One region of the Alteromonas sp. MmMcT2-5 genome, then DNA from elsewhere that is predicted to be linked to it. Evidence: predicted binding sites of a transcription regulator. Region 1 holds the regulator's gene; each other region holds the start of a gene.
What was found. The regulator MetJ, encoded in region 1, represses methionine synthesis genes. The targets are predictions, from matches to a motif close to TAGACGTCTAGACGTCTA.
Positions count from the first base shown of each region.

Region 2: msrA (peptide-methionine (S)-S-oxide reductase MsrA) is a predicted target of MetJ. The motif match lies at 2,506-2,523, and genes of this name have one in related genera.
Region 3: metA (homoserine O-succinyltransferase) is a predicted target of MetJ. The motif match lies at 3,306-3,323, and genes of this name have one in related genera.

Region 1 is NZ_JAKRFB010000019.1:3,214-11,481, reverse strand. Features, by position in the region: gene metF (methylenetetrahydrofolate reductase) at 35-922, opposite strand; gene metJ (met regulon transcriptional regulator MetJ) at 1,084-1,416, shown strand; gene MHN09_RS09890 (malic enzyme-like NAD(P)-binding protein) at 1,583-2,818, opposite strand; gene MHN09_RS09885 (hypothetical protein) at 3,499-3,816, shown strand; gene rpmE (50S ribosomal protein L31) at 4,022-4,234, opposite strand; gene priA (primosomal protein N') at 4,702-6,891, shown strand; gene MHN09_RS09870 (cbb3-type cytochrome oxidase assembly protein) at 7,023-7,613, shown strand; gene MHN09_RS09865 (hypothetical protein) at 7,699-8,268, shown strand, end outside.
Region 2 is NZ_JAKRFB010000051.1:3,978-12,245, reverse strand. Features, by position in the region: gene MHN09_RS17235 (alkaline phosphatase family protein) at 1-388, opposite strand, end outside; gene MHN09_RS17230 (hypothetical protein) at 660-1,781, shown strand; gene msrA (peptide-methionine (S)-S-oxide reductase MsrA) at 1,883-2,428, opposite strand; gene MHN09_RS17220 (DUF393 domain-containing protein) at 2,653-3,048, shown strand; gene MHN09_RS17215 (SDR family NAD(P)-dependent oxidoreductase) at 3,038-3,763, shown strand; gene MHN09_RS17210 (sodium-dependent transporter) at 4,075-5,496, shown strand; gene MHN09_RS17205 (NAD-dependent epimerase/dehydratase family protein) at 5,611-6,423, opposite strand; gene MHN09_RS17200 (DUF2884 family protein) at 6,590-7,420, opposite strand; gene MHN09_RS17195 (hypothetical protein) at 7,767-7,958, shown strand; gene MHN09_RS17190 (mechanosensitive ion channel domain-containing protein) at 8,034-8,268, opposite strand, start outside.
Region 3 is NZ_JAKRFB010000001.1:189,385-197,652, reverse strand. Features, by position in the region: gene metH (methionine synthase) at 1-1,222, opposite strand, end outside; gene MHN09_RS00910 (homocysteine S-methyltransferase family protein) at 1,232-2,299, opposite strand; gene metA (homoserine O-succinyltransferase) at 2,303-3,241, opposite strand; gene MHN09_RS00900 (DUF2802 domain-containing protein) at 3,354-3,788, opposite strand; gene MHN09_RS00895 (chemotaxis protein CheW) at 3,848-4,339, opposite strand; gene MHN09_RS00890 (chemotaxis protein CheW) at 4,357-5,163, opposite strand; gene MHN09_RS00885 (ParA family protein) at 5,171-5,935, opposite strand; gene MHN09_RS00880 (chemotaxis response regulator protein-glutamate methylesterase) at 5,964-7,094, opposite strand; gene MHN09_RS00875 (chemotaxis protein CheA) at 7,123-8,268, opposite strand, start outside.

The sequences.
Region 1 (8,268 bases):
ACAACGTAAGCACGGTCCTGATTGTCGTTATTTATTAAGCGCCTGAACGCACGCCGAGCATGTGGCAGATGGCGTAGCTCAATTCACTACGGTTCAAAGTATAGAAATGGAAGTGTTTTACCCCTTCTTTAGCGAGTACTTTAACTTGGTCCATAGCAATGTTAGCGCCTATAAGATTACGGGTAGCTTGGTCGTCGGCATCAAGGCCGTCGAACATTTTGTGTAACCATCCCGGCACATGAACATTTGTGAACCCCGCAAATTTCACCAGTGTTTGGTAGTTGGTTACCGGCAAAATACCCGGAACGATATCTAAGTCGACACCCGCTGCGGCTGCACGGTCTCTAAATCGAAGGTACACACTCGTATCGAAAAAGAACTGGGTTATCGCTTCTGTGGCACCTGCTTCTGCTTTGCGCTTAAGGTTTAGTAAATCAAACTGCGCATTTGGTGCTTCAGGGTGCTTCTCTGGATAGGCAGCAACAGAAATATCAAAATCGGCAACGTCTTTTAGCAAGGCAACAAGATCAGAGGCATACATCTCTGTCTTTTCTACTCCTGGCGGTAAATCGCCACGAAGCGCAACAATACGGCGAATGCCTGAATCCCAGTAGTCTTTAGCAATTTGTTTAAGTTCATCTCGGCTAGCATCAACACAGGTCAAGTGAGGAACAGCTGCTACACCGGTTTGCTGCTGAATGCGTTTTACAACGTCGTGGGTTCTGTCACGCTCACCGCTATTCGCGCCGTAGGTTACCGACATGTAGCTTGGCTTTAGTGGCGCGAGACGTTCAACTGACTTCCACAGGGTCTGTTCCATGGCTTCCGTTTTAGGCGGAAAGAATTCAAAAGATACATCAATATCACGCAGTTCCGACAGGGACTGGTTTAATGCATCGATACCTTGTGCGTAAGAAACCATGGCTTTTTCTCTCAAAAATGTATTCTTATAGACGTTTAGACGTCTAAATTAAAGAATATATGTCTAGACGTCAAGAGGTTTACACTGCTCAATTGACCTTTTCGTGAACTTGTTTAGAATTTCTCTTCATAACATAAAAAAGAGTAGACCGAGTTAGTACAATGGCAGAATGGAACGGTAAATATATTCACCCCTACGCAGAGCATGGCAAGAAGAGCGAACAGGTAAAGAAAGTCACTGTCTCTATACCTATTAATGTGCTTAAGGCGCTTACTGATGAGCGTACTCGCCGCCAAATCAATAATCTGCGTCACGCCACTAATTCAGAACTGTTGTGCGAAGCATTTTTGCATGCGTTTACCGGTCAACCATTGCCTAACGATGATGACCTGCGCAAAGACAATCCCAATCGCGTACCGGCTGAAGCAAGACGCATTATGGAAGAAATGGGCATTGATCCAAGCTTCGAAAACGATGTGTCGGAAGACGACTGATATTTGGTATTAAAGAGAAACGGCGCTTTGTTGTAAGTTATTGCTAGTTGGTAACCTACAACACGGCGCCGTTTTTTATGTACTTGTATTCTCGAAGCGCACTTTTTAGCAAATATAAAGGTTGAGCACTAGCCCCTCCATTTTTTTTGCCTTATGCGCCAGAATTTTATTCTTCTGGGCTTTCAGGCACGCGTGCAACGCCAGATTCAATCGCAGCCTTAGATACGGCGGTAGCAATACGCTCGCATAAACGCGGGTCCATAGGTTTAGGAATAATGTACTCCTTACCAAATGTCAGACTAGTACTCTTACTGGCAGCTAGTACTTCTTCTGGTACAGGCTCTTTCGTGATAGCACGAAGGGCTTCTACTGCCGCTACTTTCATTTCATCGTTAATAGCCGTTGCACGAACATCTAGTGCTCCACGGAAAATAAACGGGAAACACAGTACGTTGTTAACCTGGTTAGGGTAGTCCGAGCGTCCGGTAGCCATAATAAGATCTTTACGTACTTCGTGAGCAAGTTCAGGCTTTATCTCAGGGTCTGGGTTAGAACATGCAAATACAATTGGGTTTTCAGCCATCAAGGCCAGTGTTTCTGGTGGTAAAACATCCGGTCCTGACACACCAACAAAAATATCCGCACCTTCCATTACATCTTCAAGCGTACGCTTGTCAGTATTGTTAGCAAATAGCTTTTTGTGCTCAGTTAAGTCTTCGCGACGAGTATGGATAACGCCTTTTCTGTCTAGCATATAAATACGCTCACGCTGGGCACCACACTTTATAAGCAGTTCCATACAAGCGACCGCTGCCGCACCGGCACCCATACACACAATTTTAGCGCTCTCTATGCTTTTACCCTGAATTTCCAGAGCATTAAGCATGCCCGCTGCAGTTACAATAGCGGTACCGTGCTGATCATCATGAAATACCGGAATTTTACAGCGCTTAATTAGCTCTTGTTCAATCTCAAAGCATTCAGGCGCTTTAATGTCTTCTAAGTTAATGCCGCCAAATGTGTCGGCGATATTCGCTACCGTATTAATGAACTCTTCGGTCGTACGATGCTTCACTTCAATGTCAATGGCATCCAGGCCAGCAAAGCGTTTAAACAGAAGGGCTTTACCTTCCATAACAGGTTTCGATGCCAGTGGGCCTAGGTTACCCAACCCTAAAATCGCGGTTCCGTTACTGATAACGGCAACCAGGTTTCCTTTACCCGTGTACTTATAGGCGTTATCTGCATCTTCAGCAATTTCTCTGACCGGCTCGGCAACGCCTGGGCTATAGGCAAGAGCAAGGTCATCGACGCTGTCGGCTGGTTTAGATAACTCTACGCGGATTTTTCCAGGTGTGGGTTTGGCGTGATAGTCGAGTGCGCGTTGTCTAAAATCTGACATGTAAAAAGGTATCCTTAGATGTAGGGTTCATCGGTGTTTTCGTTCACGCTCTGTCGCTATTTTATTGTCGTTATAGTTATAGGTAGATAAACGTAAGCGCGTTACAACCAAGTAATGACAAAAGTGATTATAAATAGTTGTTAGCACTAGGGCTTGTTGATCTTTGTTTTACAGCAATCATCAATACGCCCTAAGGTGGCATGTGGAAAAAGCAGACTAGGCGTTAACCTTTACTGATTTTGTTCACATACCTTAATGGATACAAGCCTCAGGTTTATGTACCCAAAAGCGCCACAAGTCTTGAAAGTAATGCATTATTCACAGAATTAATGCTCACTATCAAAGTGCCGATCGCAACTCTAACACAGCCAATCACTGTGTACATATCTGATCAGAATTCTCATATACCAATGTAGGTTAGGCATACTAATTAGACCAGTAAAATGGGGCTATAATTGCCATTCATACTATTTATTTTGACTTGTTATGCCATTCTGTAGGTCTATTGTGTGGAGGATAAAAACAAAGCTATCAAAGGGATCTACGTTCTCATAAATGCATTGGACAGAAACCCAAATCAGGAAAATAGAACGCAGGGAGACACCTCGTTAATTCTCCATCCAATATTTCTGATAAAATCCTGTGAAAGCCCACTCAAAATTCGCGCTGAAGGCGAGGATATGACAGAAAGAAAACTAATAACCGTGCTAACCGATGTGTGCGAAAGCGTAAAATCTACCAATAATGGTTTTGTTTGGCTAACTCACGTAGGGCATTGGAGAGCGCCGCAAGTGATTGCCGTGTTTAATACTGAGCAGGAGAAGCAGCGGGCGTTGACTAATGGTTGGGATATAGACTTCATAAGCCAAGTGAATATTGCTTTGGCGTCAATTAAGTCAGCACCCGTTGGTATTTATTTTGATAGCGAAGAACAATGTAAAAAAGTGAGTGGCGGCAATTGGGATAGGTATTTATCTAAGGTTAAAAACCTTCACTGAGTTCAGGTCACGCTGGATGTTGTAAATTAAGCTAAAAACGTTTTTAGAAAGGCGAATTGCAGGGCTTGATACACTGGCTAGGTACTGGCCTGACGTAGGATAACGGCGGTAAAGCGCTGTTTGGCACACCTTATTTGTGTGAAGCGTGAATTTTAAGCAATAAAAAAGCGCCATAAAGGCGCTTTTTTCGAACTCGATATCAGGCTTACTTTTTGCCCAATGCACCGAAACGCTTCTTGAAGCGATCAACACGACCACCAGTGTCAACGTTACGTTGCTTACCAGTGTAGAATGGGTGACATGAAGAACATACGTCTAGGTTGATGTCTTTACCAAGCGTAGAACGAATGTTCATTACGTTACCACATGAGCAAGTTGCTGTGATTTCTTCGTATTTTGGGTGGATATCTTGTTTCATTGGGTTACCTCACATAATAAGGCCGTATCGCTATACAACCCGAAGTCGCACACCATACGTTACTTAATTCAAATGATAAGTCGTTCAAAGAACAGCCTATCGCAAAAGAGCGGCGCATAATAAAGGATGGCAGGGCCTTGATCAAGCGGTTTTTGGCCAAATGCTAAACAAGAGAGCTAGACAAGGTAGCCGTATAAAAAGGTAGCCGTATAAAAAGGCCAAACAAAAAACATTCCTTTTATGCTTACCTGTAAAGTATGTTTAAATATTTGTCTTTCAAGGCTGGGCCAGATGCTCTAGTGGCAAAATCATGCGCCAATAGCAAAATGTGTAGCTAGCTGTTAGCAGCGCAAACTGCTGTAACGTATAGGTCTGCAAGAAGCCTCAGTATAATTAGTTTCAACATAAGAAGCTTAGTAAGCGCATTACGCGCTGTAACAATCGTCAAATAAGGTAGAACCTTCGCAATGGCCTTTATCCAAGTTGCCGTGCCAGTGCCGCTGCGCCAACTTTTCACGTATACCCACGATAACGCACTAAGTGCGGGTGTAAGAGTGGTTGTGCCTTTCGGTCCGCGCAAACTTGTGGGCGTAGTTGTTGAAACCCTACACAAACCTGAAAGCGACATTGAAAACTCCAACAAGCTAAAAGCCATTGAGTCGGTACTGGACGATACCCCCATTATAGACGAGGTGTTGCTGAAAATGGCCCAATGGCTGTGGCAGTACTATCATCATGCGCCGGGTGAAGTGCTGCACGCCATGCTGCCTGTTTTATTGCGCAAAGGCGAGTCAGCAGCGCCAACACCTCAAGACATGCTAATGCTTACCGAAGAAGGTAAGCAAACGACTGCAGACACGTTATCGCGGGCGCCTAAACAACAAGCCTGTTTTACTGCACTGGCCGGTGGTGCCTTATTAGCGTCCCAAGCGCGCAAGCAGTATGGCGCACCTGCGGTCAAAGCACTTGTCGAAAAGTCATTGATAAGCATTGAAGAAGTCGCGCCTGAATTTAAGTCAGGCAGTTGGCTTGCCTCGTTATCGGTGTCTGAAAAGCCAATTCCAGATACTGAGCAGTCGGTTGCCATTGCCGCACTTAATCGTCAGCAGGGCAATTTCGCTGTAAGTTTGCTTGAAGGGGTTACCGGTAGCGGTAAAACGGAAGTGTACCTTCAAGCCATCGAACCCTTACTGCGCGACGGAAAACAAGTGCTTATACTTGTGCCAGAAATTGGGCTTACGCCGCAAACGGTGTCACGTTTTGAAAAGCGCTTTGGTATTGCAGTGGGCGTTTTACACTCTCAGCTTTCTGATAAAGAACGGCTACAGGTGTGGCAGCGAGCAAGAGCTGGTGAACTCGGGATAATCATCGGTACCCGCTCGGCTATTTTCACGCCGCTGCACAACCCCGGCATGCTGATTGTGGATGAAGAGCACGACGAGTCTTTTAAACAACAAGATGGACTTCGCTATCACGCCCGTGACCTAGCAGCCATGCGGGCTAAGCAGCACAATATTCCTCTTTTATTAGGCAGCGCCACGCCCGCACTCGAAACACTTAATAATGCGCTAAGCGGTCGCTATGCCCATTTGCAGTTAACTAAGCGAGCGGGAGGGGCGAAAAGCACGTATCAGCATGTGTTGGACGCGCGTGACCAACCCATTCACTACGGTATTTCGCAAGGCTTGCTAACGATAATGCGCCAGCATATCAACGCGGGAAATCAGGTATTGGTGTTTGTGAATCGCAGAGGCTATGCGCCAGCGCTGCTTTGCCATCACTGCGGCGAAACCGTCATGTGTAAGCGTTGTGACCGCCCGTATACGGTGCATAAAGCGCAGAACCGTTTGCAGTGTCATCACTGCGGCAGCATGCGCTCAATGCCATCAAACTGCGAAGCGTGCCATCACAATGAATTAGTTACGGCGGGTACGGGCACCGAGCAAGTCGAGCAAGGTCTTGCAAGCTTATTTCCCGGTGTTAAGCAGGTACGAATAGACAGCGATACCGTGCGGGGCAAAGACAAACTGCACCAGACGCTAGAAGCAATAAACCGCCAAGAGTACCAGCTGCTGGTAGGTACCCAAATACTATCAAAAGGTCACCATTTTCCGCATGTAACCTTAGTGGCGGTGCTAGATTGTGATGGCGCACTTTTTAGTGCCGATTTTAGAGCACCAGAAAAGCTCGCTCAGCTTGTAACTCAGCTTGCAGGAAGAGCAGGGCGCGCTAGTAAACCCGGTGAAATGTGGCTGCAAACTCACAATCCCCACCATCCTTTGCTACAAGATTTAGTACATAACGGCTATGGGCATTTCGCCAGACACGCTTTAATGGAGCGAAAAGCGGCAGGGCTTCCCCCTTTTATTAGCCAGTTTGTCATTCGCGCAGAAGCGACCGACAGCAGTTTGGCCTATCGCTTTTTACAAGACAGCAAGCAAGTATTTCACCAGCAGCATGCTATTGCGTTAAATGGCCCGTTTCCTTGTTTGATTGAAAAGCGGCAAGGCAGGTTTCGGTTTATGCTGGTATGCAGTCATGAAAAGCGTGCGCCGCTTCACAATGCGCTGCGTTTGGCGCTGCCATTTTTACAGGCGTTGCCACAGGCAATGAAGGTAAGGTGGTCGATAGATATTGATCCTACCGATTTCAGTTAGCTTGTTGGGTAGCAATACGTTAAAATTTCTGCAGGATTGAAGTGCAGGAAAGCTGCTGCTTCATAAAGATTTGGTATATGACGTTTTCTTACGCATACAAACAACGATAACAAGTAGGAATATTGCCGACTATGGCTCAACGCGATTATGTCTCTCGTGGACGCTCTCCTCAAAAAAAGAAGCCTGCTGGTAAAGGTAGAAAACCGGCCAGAAGCGCTCAATCAAATGCGCAATCTAACGCCCCGGTTTCTGGAAAACTTCCTATTGTGCGCCTTGTTGGCGTATTCGCATTGGTGATTGGCTTTGGTGCATTTTTGTGGTCAATAAAAGACAATGTAGAAGACGACGTGGATACACAAGCTTCACGACCTGTAGCTCCTACAGAAGAGACGTTACCTGAGCTTCCTGAAGAAGAATGGGAGTACATTAAGACCCTTCCAGGATATGAAGTAGAAGTTGAGGTCAAAGAGCAAGAAAAATCTGACAAACGCTATTTAATGCAGTGCGCCTCGTTTAGAACCCGCGCGCAGGCTGAAGAGATGAAAGCCAAAATTGCATTCCAAGGTTTAGAGGCGCTTATCAGACACAGCACTGGCAGCAACGGCGATTGGTTCCGCGTTATTCTGGGCCCTTACGAGTCTAAGCGTGATGCAGAAAAAGCCAAGCACAGTCTGCGTAAAGTGAACATTGCGACATGCCAAATTTGGTACTGGAATTTGTAGCAGTTTATTGTAGGTAACACTTAATGCGGTGCATATGGCGCTGAAATAGCGCGTAGAGAAAGAATGCGTTTACAAGGAAGTATCAATGAGTATTGCCATCACCGAGCAACCCAATTACGCCGCTTATAGCGTAGAAGAGCTTGAGGACGTTCTGGAAAATATTGATAAGCAGGCCTTTCCAGAACGCTATCAGGCAGCAAAAAATGAGCTCGCTGCTAAGCGGGCAACGCTGCCACCTGAGAATGATACGGATAGCGCCCATCAAGATGAGCATTTTACTCGACCTAAGTGGTCTGAGCTTCATCCAATAACACGTATCAGTAACGGCGCTTTTTTAGTACTTATTGGCGCTTTGATTGTATCGGCATTCACCAACTTTATCGTGATTAACGCATGGCTAAATAATTCAACATGGGCCATTGTTTTATTTACTTTTGTTTATTGTGCCTTTTATTACCTGTCTATTTCCATCGATAAACGACAAGCGCAATTTGTGATGAAAGATTGGCGTGGAAAAGTAACAATTTTCACCATGCCGTTTTTGGGGCTTATTTTTACTTGGAATTTTATTGATAGGGCATTGCCCTACACGCTTCACTTAGCGTCTGAAAAACAAGAAACGGAACTGAAATTTGCTTATGAAAAAGGCAGCGGC
Region 2 (8,268 bases), on a different contig from region 1:
CATCATCACTGTGAAAGTGAGGCTTGCGGCATGAGCCGTGCAATATGGTCTCGGGAGTCTCGGTGTAATGGAAACATAAGGAAGACTGCCCATCGTAAAGAAGCCCGCGTTGTTCATCTTCCCATGAAGCCTGCTGAGCGTCGTCGCTAAATGATAGCGAGTAACCTATCCGCGCAGTATCTTCGAAGGGCTCTGACGAAGTGAAAGAGAGCAAGTGTATAAATGCGTACTTACCTACGCGTACGGTTTCGCGTTGACAACTGCCGCTGACGACTTCATTTGCAGATAGATTTAGCGTAGGTGAATCGGCGTTACTGGTTACTACCCAAATATGACATTCTGTAGATGTCACCTTTCGTACTATTGGACCTGCAATAACTTGGGGCAAGTGCTGCGTAGAAATGACGCTCTCCTTTAATTTTCGTCAATATTAATACACGTAAGCGTGTTAACTAAATATGCTGCACATTAATTGAAAACATGATGACAGCACGGCTATTTAACGTTGCCAAATCATATATGTACTCAGCAAACCTGATGTCTATCGCATAACCTTACTCTTTTTTGTGAATAAACGGTATGCTCGATATACTCCCTTACAATTTTTTCAGTTTTACCTTTTGCTCTCGTCTTAATAAACGGAGAGAGGACTTCACACTATGCTAAAATATTTAACCAGTGCTGTGCTAACCACTTTACTGATAAGCGCCTGTAGCGAGCCGAAAGACGTTGTTATCACTCCTGAACCTCAAGACTTAACAGAAGTCACTGTGGGTAAATGGATCCTTGATGAAAAAGGCAACGTTATGTTTGATCCTCAAACCTCAGGGTTAGTGGTGCTAGACGGTCAACTTGTCACTATCGCAGATGCTAGCGCTGATACCACTCAACAGTTGAAACTTCATAGCATTTCACCAGATACCGCAACGCTGAGCGCATCGAGCGAACGCTTTTCATTTTCCAATACCGTGCGCCGAAGCTGCTTTTATAGCTATTTGAGCGAGCAACCTGATTTAGAAGCGCTAGCCGTAGACCCCAGAGACACTAACGTAATTTATACGGTTACCGAAGATGCTACCCGTACCGGCGCGTTAAGCCCTCGCTGTGAAACCAAATACGAGGAAACAGGGTCAACAGATTACCCTACCTTGTTGGTAAAATTGACACGAAAAGATAATGGCTCGGTTGAAATGTCGGATGTGCGACCTCTTCAGTTTCCCAACGATTTTGAAGTAGGTAATTTTCCTAACGACGGCATTGAAGGGTTGACGATGGCTGAAGACGGCACGTTATATCTGGCGCTAGAGAAAGATAAAGCAGGACAGCCAAGAATTTTTACATTGGCTGTTGATGAAGACTTTTTCTCGTCGAATGATTTTGCCACAGTGAGCGAGCCTAACCTTCAACTTCCTTCGTTTACTTCAGGTAATCATCCTATCAATGGACTGGCGTTATATACTCATTCAACGGGCGCATCCTATTTGTTTGGCGCAGCAAGAAACGACAATGAACTGTGGGTAATTGATGTGAGTGGCAGTAAGCCAACAAAGCGTATCCCTATTACTTTCGACGTTGCCGGCGATCAGAGTTGCGAACAATACACAATGGATAATTCGTCGATGGAAGGACTAGTGACCATTGAAAATACCTTGTGGATCATTAACGATCCTTGGGAGAAAAACTACCTTAAAAACGCGACGTGCGAAGCTCATAAGAAGCGTTATGAAGACTTAGCGCCTTTATTGTTTCCATTAGAAATTAACAGCGTTTGGTTTGAATAATAAGAAAACGAATAGATTGAAAAACAAAAGGGTTGCTTTTAAGCAACCCTTTTTATTGTTGGCTAACGCTATTGATAGCGCGCTTAATATCGCTGTTTTATTTATGCGTCGCTGCGAAGTCGAGAAGCGAAGGTTTTTTTGAACTTCGCAAGTTTAGGCGCCACCACCATAGAGCAATATTGGTTTTGTGGATTATTTTTGAAGTAATCTTGGTGGTAGTCTTCGGCGTCGTAGTAGTTATTTACTGCTACTATTTCAGTCACTACGGGATCGGGCCAAATCTCTTCTTCTGTGATTTCTGCGATAATTTTTTCTGCTTCAGCTTTTTGTGTATCGTCGTGATAGAAAACCGCGCTGCGATACTGTGTGCCTACATCATTGCCCTGTCTGTTAAGCTGTGTAGGGTTGTGCAGCGCAAAGAAAATTTCTAGTATCTCTCGGTAGCTAATGCTGTCGGCATCAAACGTCACTTGTACCACTTCAGCATGGCCAGTATTTCCTTTGCATACCTCTTCATAGGTTGGATCGGCCTTTTCGCCTCCAGCATAGCCAGAAATTGCTTTTTCCACGCCTTCAACGCTATTAAACGCTGATTCGATACACCAAAAGCATCCGCCTGCCAACGTGGCGACTTGTAAATTTGCCATAGTAAAAACCTCTCTTAATCTTTGTCTGTAGTGTGGGTGCGGGTAGGTCACAACACAAGTCATCCAAGCGTGTTTTTTTATCGTATAAACGAATATTAAATAAGAATAATGTGCGAGCTGAGTGAAAGGTTTTAACATGTGAGGCTAGCTGCTTTCTTTCAAGCAGTTTGCAACTGGTAAGAATGCGTATAAACGTGTTCAAAATTTGGCAGAGGTATTCAGTCGTGATTATTTTCTATGACGGGTATTGTCCGTTGTGTATCGCTGAAATGCGTCATTTAAGAAAAAGAGACAAGCACAACAAATTAACATTGGTAGATATTCAGGCCCCCGATTTTTCGAACCGTTATCCAACCATGGATTGGCATGCACTCAATGCAAGAATTCACGGACTTCGTGAAGACGGGACGTTGATAACTGGCCTTGATGTCACTCATGAAGCATGGAAAGCCGTGGGCATGGGTTGGCTATATGCACCGCTTCGCTGGCCTGTTATTCGTCATGTAGCCGATGCTTTCTACAATGTATTCGCAAAGCATAGATACACTATTTCATACCTGTTAACAGGTAAAAAACGCCAGTGCAATCGCTGCATACCTGGAGAAACCAGTGAAAAATAACGTCCTTATAGTGGGCGCGTCGGGCGGTATTGCGTCTGCGCTTATTGAGCAATATAGCAGTGAAGGTGCTAGGGTGTTTGCGGTTAGTCGCGCCCCTTTATCTGACACTAATCATTATGGGGATGTTACCTATCATCAGATGGCCGAACAGGACGATAGGCACATTAGCGAATTTGTTGAACAGCTGGCTGAACAGCAGGTTGTGTTAACTACGGTAGTTATCACAACAGGCTTTCTACACCGCGAAAGCGATGGCATTCATCCTGAGAAGCGTTTGGAAGATGTCAGTGAGCAGGCCTTAGCGGCTTATTTTTCGACTAACAGCATTATTCCCGCAATGTGGCTCAAGCATTTGGTGAATATTATGAGTAAAGAAGGCTCAACCCTTGTTTGCTTAAGCGCGAGAGTAGGGAGTATTTCAGATAATGGACTTGGCGGGTGGTACGGCTACCGCGCGTCGAAAGCGGCGCTCAACATGTTGGTTAAAACGGCGTCGGTAGAATACAAGCGCAGATTGAAAGACGTGATGCTTGTTTGTTATCACCCTGGGACGGTTGATACGGGGCTTTCTAAGCCTTTTCAAAAGAACGTCGCCGCCAAGAAACTGTTCACGCCTGAGTTTACCGCTAAACAGCTCATTCACCACCTTTCGGCGCTTAATCGAGACCAAGCTTGTCATTTTATCGACTGGAATGGCGAAGTGGTAACTTGGTGATACGGTCTAACATCATTTCAGCAAGTCCAACATCAAGACTTTTTATTTCACTGCTGTTACCATGCTATTTTTGGGAATGGTGCAGCGTATTGATAAGCCCATAGAGGTAGCAATACAACGCGTTGACGCCACACGTGAGTCATAACAACAAACGCCATCCTGATAATAAATAATACCAGTTCGCTCGGCTTGATTCTTACGAATAGTAAGTACCGACAACCACCATAAATTGTGAGCACACGACGTTTTTGTGCATCACAAGGCGTGATACGGCGAACTGCTATAACAATAACTCAACAAGAGGAAGGGATATGAGCGGGGCCAGAGAACAGTTCGGATCGCGCATAGGTTTTATTTTGGCAGCTGCAGGTTCTGCGGTAGGCATAGGTAATTTGGTAGGGTTTCCTGTCGGTGCAGCTAAAAATGGCGGTGGTGCATTTCTTTTAATGTACGCTATTTTCGTTTTTGCCATTTGTTTACCGGTAATGCTGGCGGAAATGTCAGTAGGTCGCCATGCTAAAAAAGACCCGCTTGGTGCATACAGTGATATAAGCGGTAATGAAAAGAAATGGAAAGTCGCGGGGTGGCTAGCTATTGCTACGCCATTCATGATTGCCGTTTTCTACATGGTTATTACCGTGTGGCTTTTCGGCTATTTGTTCGAAGCAGTAAGCGGAAATCTAGACAAGTTAGCTAACCCAGAAACCTTTGGGCTGTTTATTAACTCAGAAGCCATATTTTTATACATGGCGGCCGTTGTTGGTGTGGTCTACCTCATCCTTCAAGGCGGTGTAAAAGAAGGGATAGAAAAAGCGGCAAAGCTGCTCATGCCTGCGCTATTCGTGATGCTAATCGGTCTCGTTATCTTCGTATTAACCCGCGAAAATGCGATGGCTGGCGTTGAGTTCTACATCGTTCCTGAGTTTTCAAAAATTACTGCTGAAGTGGTGAATGGTGCGCTATCGCAGGCCTTTTTCTCTCTATCGTTGGGCATGGGTATTCTTATAACCTATGGTAGCTACATTGATAAGCGTGCAGATGTACCGAGCGCTGCCAAGCTGGTGGCGTTAACGGATACAGCCGTGGCGTTCACTGCGGGTTTGATGATCCTTCCAGCCATCTTCTCTTTTAACCCAGACATTAACCCTGATGATTTAAGTGAATCGTCAGTGGGCATGATTTTTACTTACCTGCCTAGTATCTTTCTAGCGTTACAAGACTCGATTGGATATATGGGCGCATCGATTGTCGCTAGCTTGTTCTTCTTATTAGTGTTCTTTGCGGCAATTACGTCGCTAGTGTCTATTTTTGAAGTACCTGTTGCGGCGCTTATGGATGAAAAAGGTGTAAGCCGTAAATGGGCGCTTGGGTCGCTAGGAAGCATTATGATTTTGCTAGCCATCCTAAGTGCGTTGTCATTCGGTAAAGTTGATATGCTTACGTCGTTTATGCACTACGCTGGCGCAGATAAATCACTGTTTGATGTCATTTACGATGTGTTCTACGACACGATTTTGCCTTTAAACGGCTTGCTAATTTGTTTGTTTGTTATTTATCGTTGGAAGAGTGCAAACTTCAATGCTTCTTTGGAAGAGGGCAGCAGTGGTTACAAAGGCAGCTGGTTTGAAAAGTACGTGGATATTTCGCTGAAAACCTTTATTCCGCTTATTTTACTCGTGATTTTTGTAAACACGGTAGCGGTAAAATACTTCGGGTTGAGCCTATTCGGATAGTCAGGTTTTACAAGAAATGACGTGAGCTAGCAGTGAGCTCAACTTAAAAACGGCAAGCCTAAAGCTTGCCGTTTTTGTTTGTGTCAGAGTATGTATTTTCACTAAGTGTAAAGCCTAAAACATGCGATAGGGGTCGCTATACTCTGGTGTAATATTTAGCCTTGCCCAGCTTTGTGCGGCGTCAATCACTTTGCCAGCAGGTTCCGCTTTAGTATCAGAAAAGCGAGGAGCATCAATATCCATCGCCTTCGCTGCATCCACGTAATAAATACCGCGCTTAGGATGAGACAAGCTGCAAAGGTGAATAACATCGTTAAGCGGCTTGCCACAAATGATGGTCGTCAGCGCAGATACAATGTCGTACACATGTACAAGGTTTATTCGCTTATTTCCTGCATCTAACTGTTTTCCACTTAACGAGCGGGCGGGGTGACGGTCTGGGCCTACTAAACCGGCTAGGCGAACAATACTGATATCAACCTGACCTCGTTTAGACAATAAATAGTCTTCAATAGTCACGTGGGCTTTGGCCGAGGCTGTTTGCGGCTGTGTAGTGCTGACTTCGGACACTACCTCATTTGTTGCATCGCCGTAAACCGACGTGGTGCTGATAAACACGATATGCGCTACCTTTACGCTGATGGCTGCGTCTATCAACTGCAGCATATTGTTGGTGTATGACGCGAGATCTGTGTTTCTCCTGCCAGGGGGAATATTTAGCAACAAGGTAGCGTTTGGCAAATGGTTACAAAGCGCTGATGTATCTTCGCCCAGGGCATATTCAATTGCGGTGATACCTTGGTCTTTTAACGCGAGATGTTTCTGTTGGCTTCGAGTGGTGCCAACAATATTGACCTTGCCTGAAAGTGCTTTGCCCACATAGCTGGCTAACCAGCCGTAGCCACTAATTACTACATTTTGAGTCATCAATTAAATACCCCTTTGTTTAGGGCTTAAGAGTACATTAATTGAAGGGCGGTTGTCGTTAACTGTAAAAATGAAAAACCGACTGGGTTACAGTCGGTTTTCTAAGGTGAGTGGCTAGCGTTGCAAGTCGTTTCGTTTTGCGCGTTTAGTTCGCTAAATGTTCCAACTACATTTTCATTTCGTCGTTGTGGTCATGGTGGTTGCCTTGATCAATATCTAGCAGGTTCAAGTCATCTAGCCCCGATATGGATGCCTGCATTTTGCCTTCGGCATAATCTGCTTTCTTCAGTACCTTACACAATGCATCGCCTTTTTCTTCTAGCGCAGCCGCTTGGCTTTCTAAGCGATATTCTAAATCTTCACTCCAGCGCTCCATCTTTTGCTCAAACTCAGACATATCACCGCCTTCCCACAACATTTGTGTTCCTACCGCAATAAGTATTCTACCCATAGACTCACTGATTAAAGACTCAATTTGCGCTTCGAATTCTTGCTCCCAGCTTTCGTCAAACCAACCTGGCTCATCGAATTTAGTTGAATCAACGCGAATATTCCCTGCGTCATCATAGAATGAAGTGTTTAGTTTGGTTTCAAGTGAGTCGAACAGTTCACGAAAATCGTCACCCATTTGATCGCCGCCTAACAGTTCAGTAAAGACTTCAGTTACTGCCACGTTGGCAATTTGCAGCCCTTCACTGGCGATATTCAAGGTCATAGGGATGGCGATATCAATGTTGTTGTAATATTCACTTACCCAGCGCTGTTGTTCGCTGTCAAGCGATACTGGTTCGCCGTTAATGGTCATATTGTGATGGGAGTCAATCGTCATCACTGAGCCATTGTCCATCTGTACCGTTAGATCACCTTGGTAATATTGAATATGACCATCAAGCTCCATGTCACAACTGTTGTTTTGAAAGCTGCTGTCATGCGCCAATGCGTGGCCGCTCATTAAAGTACTGGTAAGGGCAACTGAAAGTAATAGTTTCTTAGACATTGTTCATTCCTTAATTTACGTGTGACGCGTTAACGAAAGTGCTCGAAGCAAACTGCAATGCGTTGTAGTGTCACTGTCAAATAGACGCTAACGATACTCGCTGTTATACCTAAGGTAGAGCAATGGCCTTGCCAATATTTAATATCTATATCTTTCAAATGGTTAGTGATATTTGATGATTTCTTTATGCTCTGCTAAATACACTATTTAGTGAGATTACCAACTAATTAGTAGTTTTGACTAAGATCAATTAATACCAATAGCGGTACATTTAAGCCAATCCAAGCATGGTTAAATCTTATTTATTGGTGCATAATACCGCCAATATTTTTAAGGGGTTATCACAATGGCTGATTGGATTAATGCAATTATGTTTGGTGTTGCGCTAATTGCCTTTACGCTAGGGCTAAGCAGCATCGTTATGGGCTTTATGACTGCTAAAGCAGGTGCTGAAGGTATGCAGGAAAAAATCGAGTACGGTTTTTTTGGCGTTACTGGTTTAGTACTTTGCTTACTGATGGCCTACGCATTGGCTTAAGCGATAAGCATTAAAAAAACCGGCTATCTTAGCCGGTTTTTTTTCGTCTTGAACAAGTCTTTATTCATCACTGCCTTATCGATTAGGTTCGCTCTTCTCCTGAGCATCCTCAGGCGCATTGTCGCTTTCGGGACTATTTCTATAAGCGCTTTGTTCGCGATGGGCAAGCAGCGACAAATGTCCATCACGTTGATAAGCGCGTAAATCGAACAAATCCAGCATAGCCATAACGTGGTCGAAAATATCCGCCTGTACTTTTTCGTACCTCACCCATTCCTTTTGTGCACTGAAGCAGTAAATTTCTAAAGGT
Region 3 (8,268 bases), on a different contig from region 1:
CGCCCTTTACCGTGGCTAATAGAATTTTACCGTTGCTTTTCGCATCGTCTGACTTTTCTTCTTCAATGTATGGCTGTAAATGGGCTACCGCCTTTTTCATTACACGGGCCGACTTTACTACCTGAGGAAGAAACATTTTTCCTTCGCCGAACAAATCCCCTACTACGTTCATGCCGTCCATTAACGGCCCTTCAATAACATGTAACGGACGCTCAGCTTGTTGACGCGCTTCTTCAGTATCTTCAATGATGTAATCGGTAATGCCTTTAACAAGCGCATGCTCTAAGCGCTTATTCACTTCTTGCTCGCGCCAGGATAAATCTTCCTTTGCGGCCGCTTTACCGTCTCCTTGATAGTTCGGTGCAATATCGAGTAAGCGTTCAGTAGCATCACTTCTGCGGTTTAAAATCACGTCTTCAACCGCATCGCGCAATTCAGCGGGTATTTCGTCGTATACTTCTAGCTGACCTGCATTCACAATAGCCATATCCATACCCGCTCGAATAGCGTGATATAGGAATACCGAGTGCATAGCTTCGCGAACCGGATTGTTCCCTCTGAACGAGAATGAAATATTAGAAAGGCCACCAGAAATATGTGTGTACGGACAGGTTTTACGTATCTCGCGGGTCGCTTCAATAAAATCAACCGCGTAGTTATCGTGCTCTTCAATACCTGTCGCTACAGCAAAAATATTGGGGTCAAAGATAATATCTTCAGGAGGAAAGCCGACTTCTTCTGTCAGCAACTTGTAGCTACGCTGACAAATCTCAACTTTGCGGGCTTGTGTATCGGCCTGGCCGGTCTCGTCAAAGGCCATAACTACGGTTGCAGCACCATAGCGCTTTATTAGCTTGGCTTGGTTTAAGAAGAGCGCTTCCCCTTCTTTTAAGCTAATAGAGTTAACAATCGCTTTGCCCTGCACACACTTAAGCCCTGCTTCGATGATCTCCCATTTAGACGAGTCGATCATAATGGGAACTCGGCTAATATCTGGCTCAGAGGCGATCAGGTTTAAAAAGGTGATCATGGCCTGCTTTGAATCAAGCATGGCCTCATCCATATTGATATCGATGATCTGCGCGCCGTTCTCTACTTGTTGCCTTGCGACATCAAGTGCAGTTTCATAATCGCCTTCAAGAATAAGTCGTTTAAAGCGAGCGGAGCCTGTTACATTGGTACGCTCACCGATATTAATAAATGTAGAAAATTCTGCGCTCATAATGCCCTCCTAGTGTACAAACGGCTCTAGGCCTGACAAACGCATTTTGGGTTCGAACTGTGGCACTTTTCTTGGCGCAATTCCATTGACCGCGTTAGCAATATCGCGAATGTGTTCCGGCGTACTGCCGCAGCAGCCACCTACAATATTCACTAGCCCAGACTGCGCCCATTCTTTGATGTGCTCGGCCATTTCAGGGCCTTCCATGTCGTATTCACCAAACTCGTTGGGTAAACCAGCGTTAGGGTGCGCTGAAATTAAGCACTCACTAACAGTAGCAACTTCATCTACGTATTGGCGCAGTAAGTCTGGTCCAAGAGCACAGTTTAAGCCGAATGAGAATGGACTGATGTGTCGCATGGAATAATAAAACGCTTCCGCGGTTTGACCAGACAGCGTGCGCCCTGAGGCATCGGTAATCGTGCCAGACACCATAACGGGCAGCAATATACCCAGCTTTTCAAAAACCGACTCTACCGCATAGGCTGCCGCTTTCGCATTAAGTGTATCGAAGATGGTTTCGAGCATGATTAAATCTGCACCGCCTTCAATGAGCGCTTCGGTAGACTCGCTATACGCTTCCACGAGTTCGTCAAAAGTAACATTGCGTTTGCCTGGGTCGTTAACGTCAGGCGAAATTGAAGCAGTGCGATTTGTTGGGCCAAGTACACCTGCCACGAAACGGGGTTTGTCTGGTGTCTTTGCTGTGAACTCATCGGCAGCTTTACGCGCCAATTTAGCTGCAGCTAAATTAATATCACGGGATTGAGCCTGCATATCGTAATCGGCCATAGCGATAGTCGTAGCATTAAACGTATTCGTTTCAATAATGTCCGCGCCAGCTTCAAAGTAATCACAGTGAATTTGATAGATGATATCGGGCTGGGTAAGAACCAGCAAATCGTTGTTACCCTTAACATCGCAGTGCCAGTCGGCAAACTGTGTTCCGCGATAATCTTCTTCTTCTAACTTATGGCGCTGGATCATGGTGCCCATGGCGCCATCTAATATAAGGATGCGCTTTTTAGCGGCTTCTGTAAGCGTTGCTTGCGCGCTAGAATTTGGTCTTTGGCTCACGTGCTACCTCTTTGGCTGTGACTTTTCAGCAAGCTGACTTAAATCGTAAGGCGTGGTCTGATAGACATAATAATTCAGCCAGTTTGTAAACAATAGGCTACCGTGTGAGCGCCACTGTACAATAGGAGACTTGGCTGGATCATCCCCTTCAAAATAGTTTTTTGGAATTACTGGCGTTTGTCCCGCGGCAATATCTCGAAAATACTCATCTTTAAGTGTATCTGGATCGTATTCCGGGTGACCCGTTACAAATACCATGCGCTTATCTTCTGACGCCACAATATAAGCGCCTACATCGTCAGACTCTGCAACAACACTAAGTCCATCGACGCTGTTATACAACGAGGTGTTAATATGCCCATAACGGGAATGTGGTGCGTAAAAAGAAGGATCAAAGCCCCTTAATAGCTCATTATTCGGGTCATTCACTTTGTGTTTAAAGACACCTGAAAACTTTTCGTCTCTAAGCTCTCGTGTAATGCCGTAAAAGTGATACATGGCGGCGTGGGCAGCCCAACACAAGTAAAGGGTTGAGTTCACGTGACGCTGCGCCCACTCCAATATGGTGGTCATGGTTTCCCAGTACTTTACTTCCTCGTAATCGATAAGCGCGAGAGGCGCACCGGTGACAATGAGGCCATCGTATTTCTTATTCGCTACCGCTGAAAAGTCGTGATAGAAAGCATCCATGTGCGATTGGGGGGTATTCTTCGGCGCTTGATTATCAATTCGAATTAAATCCACGTTTATTTGCAGTGGCGTGTTCGATAATAGACGAAGTAACTGTACCTCTGTTTCTATCTTGTTCGGCATTAAATTAAGAATACCGACTTCAAGAGGACGAATATCCTGATTGGCAGCCCTGTCCATGTCCATGGTAAAAATATTTTCACCTAGTAGTACATTCTGCGCGGGTAACTGCTCAGGAATACGAATTGGCATAGAGGGCTCCAGTGATAAATTACAATATCTGTATTGTGTCTATAACTGGCGATATGTCAACATCTTTACGTCTAGACGTCTAAACGTTTTTTTTCTCTGGTGCTCAAAAATACTAATTATTTTGTTTATGCACCATTACCAACATCTCAGCTTCGGCACGAGGAATGTCGCAGGCTTCAATAATTTCATCAATGCTAGCGCCTTGCTTGACTAAGTCCGCCGCACGCTGATATAGGCGTAGGGAAGGATCTTGAAGCTTGAGTTCTCGAAGCTGGTTTTCAATATCAGTTTGCTTTTCGTCTAACTCTTGAAGGTGTCGAGTGATCACCAAGGTGCGTGCTTGCGCCTCAGTTTGTTGATTATTTGCATTTTTAGCAAGGGCTTCAGTGCGGGCAATAGCCTCTGCGTTAGCATGTTCGCTTTCGCTTAATGCAGAACGCAACTGCTTAATGTGTGAATACAGCACACCCATCGCGGCGATGAGTATAACTACAAGAATACACAGTATGAGTTCTAATAAGGTAGGTGCAGCAAGCTGCCAATCCATGGACATAACCCTTGGGGAAATGTAGGCAATATTATAATCAATACCGCCTATTCATTTATTTAGATGTTGCTAAGCTCATCCCACTCTTCGTCGCTTAACAATTTATTAAGATCTACAAGAATAAGCAGTTCGCCGTCGCGATTACTTACACCTTGGATAAACTTAGCACTCTCTTCAGTACCTACGTTAGGGGCACTGTCAATCTCTGAAGATTTCAAGTAAACCACCTCAGCGACACTATCCACCAGAATACCAACCACCTGCTCGTCAGACTCAATAATAACGATACGGGTATTGTCAGTAATTTCTGTTGGCGGTAATCCGAAACGAGCACGTGTATCAATAACCGTTACTACGTTACCACGCAGATTGATAATACCAAGTACATAGTCAGGTGCACCGGGTACAGGGGCTATTTCGGTATAACGCAAGACCTCTTGAACTTGCATCACGTTGATACCGTAAGTTTCTTCACCTAAGCGGTACGTTACCCATTGAAGGACTTCGTCGTTGCTGTCGGTGGCGTTATTATTTATTCTTTCGTCGCTCATGAACCTGGCTCCCAATACTATGGCGTCTGGTCGTTACTGCCTAAGCCTTTGTTAAGCATAGATATTAATTCTTCAACGTCAATTAACGCGCACATTTTTTCTTTAACCATCCCTGCTAACCAGGGACGCTTACCTGTGGACTCGCGCCATTTAACATCATCGGTAGTCAAATTGACCGTATTGACTAGCTTTTCACTAGCCAGACCCCACGCACTTTCCCCTAACATTATAAGATATCGGTAGTTAAGCGATTGTGCGAGGTTTTCGTCATATTTTTCTGGCATTACCCATTTTGCAGAGTCAACAACACTTAGTTTAGACTCTCTGTGCAACATTACACCCATAAACCAATCAGGTTTTCCAAATAAAGGGCCAATCTTCTCAATTTGGTGGATCCCACCTAGCGACGTCAAAGGCACCGCAAGTGTTAACCCTGCAACCTCAAAGAATAGCGCCTGAAAGCGAAAACCGAGAGTATCCTTTAGTGGAACTTTTGTTTTTTCAGCGCGGTTTAACGCAGCTTCTTGTTCATTTTCTACTAAAGTTTCTGCGTGAGACTGTTGCTGTTCATCTTCAATTGTCTCTGCTTTTTGCGTTTCAATTAACGATGTAACCTTTTCCGCTATCGCTTCTTGTTCATTCGATTGCGGCTCACTTTCATTGACGGTAGAAGCAAGCGCCGTCTCAGCCATCTGCTGAGAAGCCTGCTCGAGCAATTTTGCCGTGCGCGCAGTCACATCTTCCGGTGCTTCTGGCTCTTTGAGGAGGCTATCAAGGTATGCCTCCATCACTTCTTCACGGGCAAAAGGCGATTGCTTGCTCATGTTCTCGTTATTTCTCCAATACCGCTAATAGTTTCTCGTACGCAGACACACCACGTGTTTTGGGGTACGCTGCGGAAATGGGAAGCTGTACTAAACTTGCATCCCTGAAGTGCGTGTCGACGGGAATAACTCCTTCCCACACGCGCTCACCATAGTCATTCATTAAGCGCTTTCGCGATGCAAGCGCCGCGTTAGTGCGCTTATCAAACATAGTTGGAATAATCACAGTATCAAAGGATTTGTCCAACGAACGTCCCATGATTTCCATGGTACGAATCATTCTGTCTAGCCCTTTAAGCGCCAGATATTCCGTTTGGGTAGGCACGATAACCTTGTCACACGCTGCAAGAGCGTTAACCATCAGCACCCCAAGCACTGGAGGGCAATCGATGATAGCAACATCAAATTCTCCTGCGATTTTTGCCAACGCTTTTTTTAGGACTAAGCCCATACCTTGTTCGCTACCCATCGTTCTATCTAAGGTCGCGAGCGCCATTGTTGCAGGAAGCACATATAAGTTGTCTAACTTTGTCGGGCACAGACAATCCATAACATTATCGGCCGTAATGTCATTAGACTTAATAAAAATATCGTAAACTGAATGACTTGACGCTTCTGCATCGATACCGAAGTAATAACTCAGCGATGCATGTGGATCAGTATCAATCATGAGCACTCGCTTGCCTTGCTGTGCAAGCAAGCCGCCAAGGCTCACCGTAGTGGTAGTCTTTCCTACACCACCTTTCTGATTCGCTACTGTCCACACTTTCATATTTGCTGTTCCATTACTGTTCAAACTGCTATCGCATTTCGGTTTGAACGCAACTGCTCATATCATCAATGTTTATATTTTTACTGGATATATTGGCAACGGCTACGGCTTGAGGCATACCGTACACAACACAGGAATCTTGGTCTTGAGCCCAAATCGTTGCGCCTTTTTCCTTGAGCATTCGGCATCCTTCTCTGCCGTCAGCTCCCATACCCGTTAATATAATTCCTAATACATCCCCACCATAAGCTTTAGCCAGAGAACTGAAAGTGAGATCAACACTGGGCTTATAATTCACCTTGTCACTCGCACTTGCATCAACAATGGCAATGCGTTTATTCGCACCTATGGTTTCTAGCAACATTTGCTTCCCACCGGGAGCAAGATACGCATGACCTGGCTTTAGAATGTCGCCGTGCTCGGCTTCTTTTACTCTAATCTTACAGTTTGTGTCTAAACGCTGTGCAAATGCCGTAGTAAATGTTCCAGGCATGTGTTGTACAAGCAAAATGGGGTATGGAAACTCTGCAGGTAAAGGAGACAGCACTTTTTGAAGCGCCACAGGCCCGCCTGTAGAAGCCCCAATTGCCAAACACTTGTAGTGCTTTCCCGTCGCTCTTACAGACGAAACGGTTGGTTGTTTGGCTGCGTCTTTATGCCCTGATAGCAACCCTGATGTTTTAAAAAACGCCTGCTTTGGCGCATTATCAGGAAGCTTTCTTGCCTCTGTAGAGCGAAACGACGGACGCTTAAGACCAATACCACGACGCGCTATTAAGCGTACTTTTGTACACAACAAGCGCGATGCGTCTTTTCTGTCCTGCGCGATATCTTCAAATTTCTTCGGTAAGAAATCGAGCGCGCCCGCTTCTAACGCATCTAATGTCGCTTGCGCACCATGATGCGTAAGCGAAGAAAACATTAGAATAGGTGTAGGCCGCTTGTCCATTATGGCCTTTACAGCTGAAATGCCGTCCATGACAGGCATTTCAACATCCATCGTTATCACATCCGGCTTAAGCGCTTCTGCTTTTTCGAGTGCATCGCGCCCATTTCTCGCTTCCCCAACAACTTCAAGTTCCCTATCGCCATCGAGTATTTCTTTTACTCGACGACGATAAAAAGTCGAGTCGTCCACGACAAGGACTTTAAAGACCATGGATTATTATTCCTGTTAATTCATCGCCTTACTTGATGGGTTTACGCGCATACCGTTTAAGCAGGCTCGGAATATCTAAAATTAGTGCAATTCCACCGTCTGATGTAATCGTGGCTCCCGCCATACCAGGCGTGCCTTGCAATAATGCATCAAGAGGTTTAATAACCACTTCTTCTTGGCCTATTAGCGCGTCTACTACGAATCCTACTTGTTGTGTACCAATTTGCACTACAACAACGTGTCCCTTTTCTCTATCGATGTTTTTGGGACCTCGAATCAACCATTCACCAAGGAAGAACAACGGAATTGCTTTTGAACGAACTATCATTGTTAGCTGGCCATCGACCGTGTTGGTCTTTTTGATGTCCATATTTATTATTTCGTTCACCGCACCTAATGGTAACGCAAAGGTTTGTTTTCCTACAACAATCATTAGCGTCGGAAGAATGGCTAGCGTTAGCGGAACTTTGATATCCAGTCGCGTGCCTTTTCCTAGCTGTGAATCTATGTTCACGGTGCCGTTAAGTTGGTTAATTTTAGTCTTAACCACGTCCATGCCCACACCGCGACCAGAAATATCACTAATTTCTGTTTTGGTTGAGAACCCTGGCGCGAATATCAAGTTAAACGCTTCAACATCCGACATCCGTGCAGCTGCGTCTGCGTCTAGTACACCGCGACTAATAGCAATTTCTTTAAGCTTTTCAGGATCCATTCCTTTACCATCATCTTCGATGGTTAGAAGAATATGATCGCCTTCTTGAGATGCCGATAGCTGAACCGTACCCATGCGCGGTTTACCCGCTGCAGCACGATCATCAGGCATTTCAATACCATGGTCGACGGAGTTTCTCACCAAATGCACAAGTGGATCGGCCAGTGCTTCAACCAGGTTTTTGTCTAAATCAGTTTCCTCACCTACAAGCTCAAGGGTTATTTCTTTTTTCAAGCTTCTAGCGAGGTCTCGAACAACGCGAGGGAAACGACCAAACACCTTCTTGATAGGTTGCATGCGGGTTTTCATTACCGCACCTTGCAAGTCGCCCGTTACCACATCTAAGTTGGCAATGGCTTTGGACATGCTTTCGTCGTTACTGTTGATACCCAAGCTTATTAGCCTGTTTCTCACTAGTACGAGTTCACCCACCATGTTCATAATTTGGTCAAGGCGCTT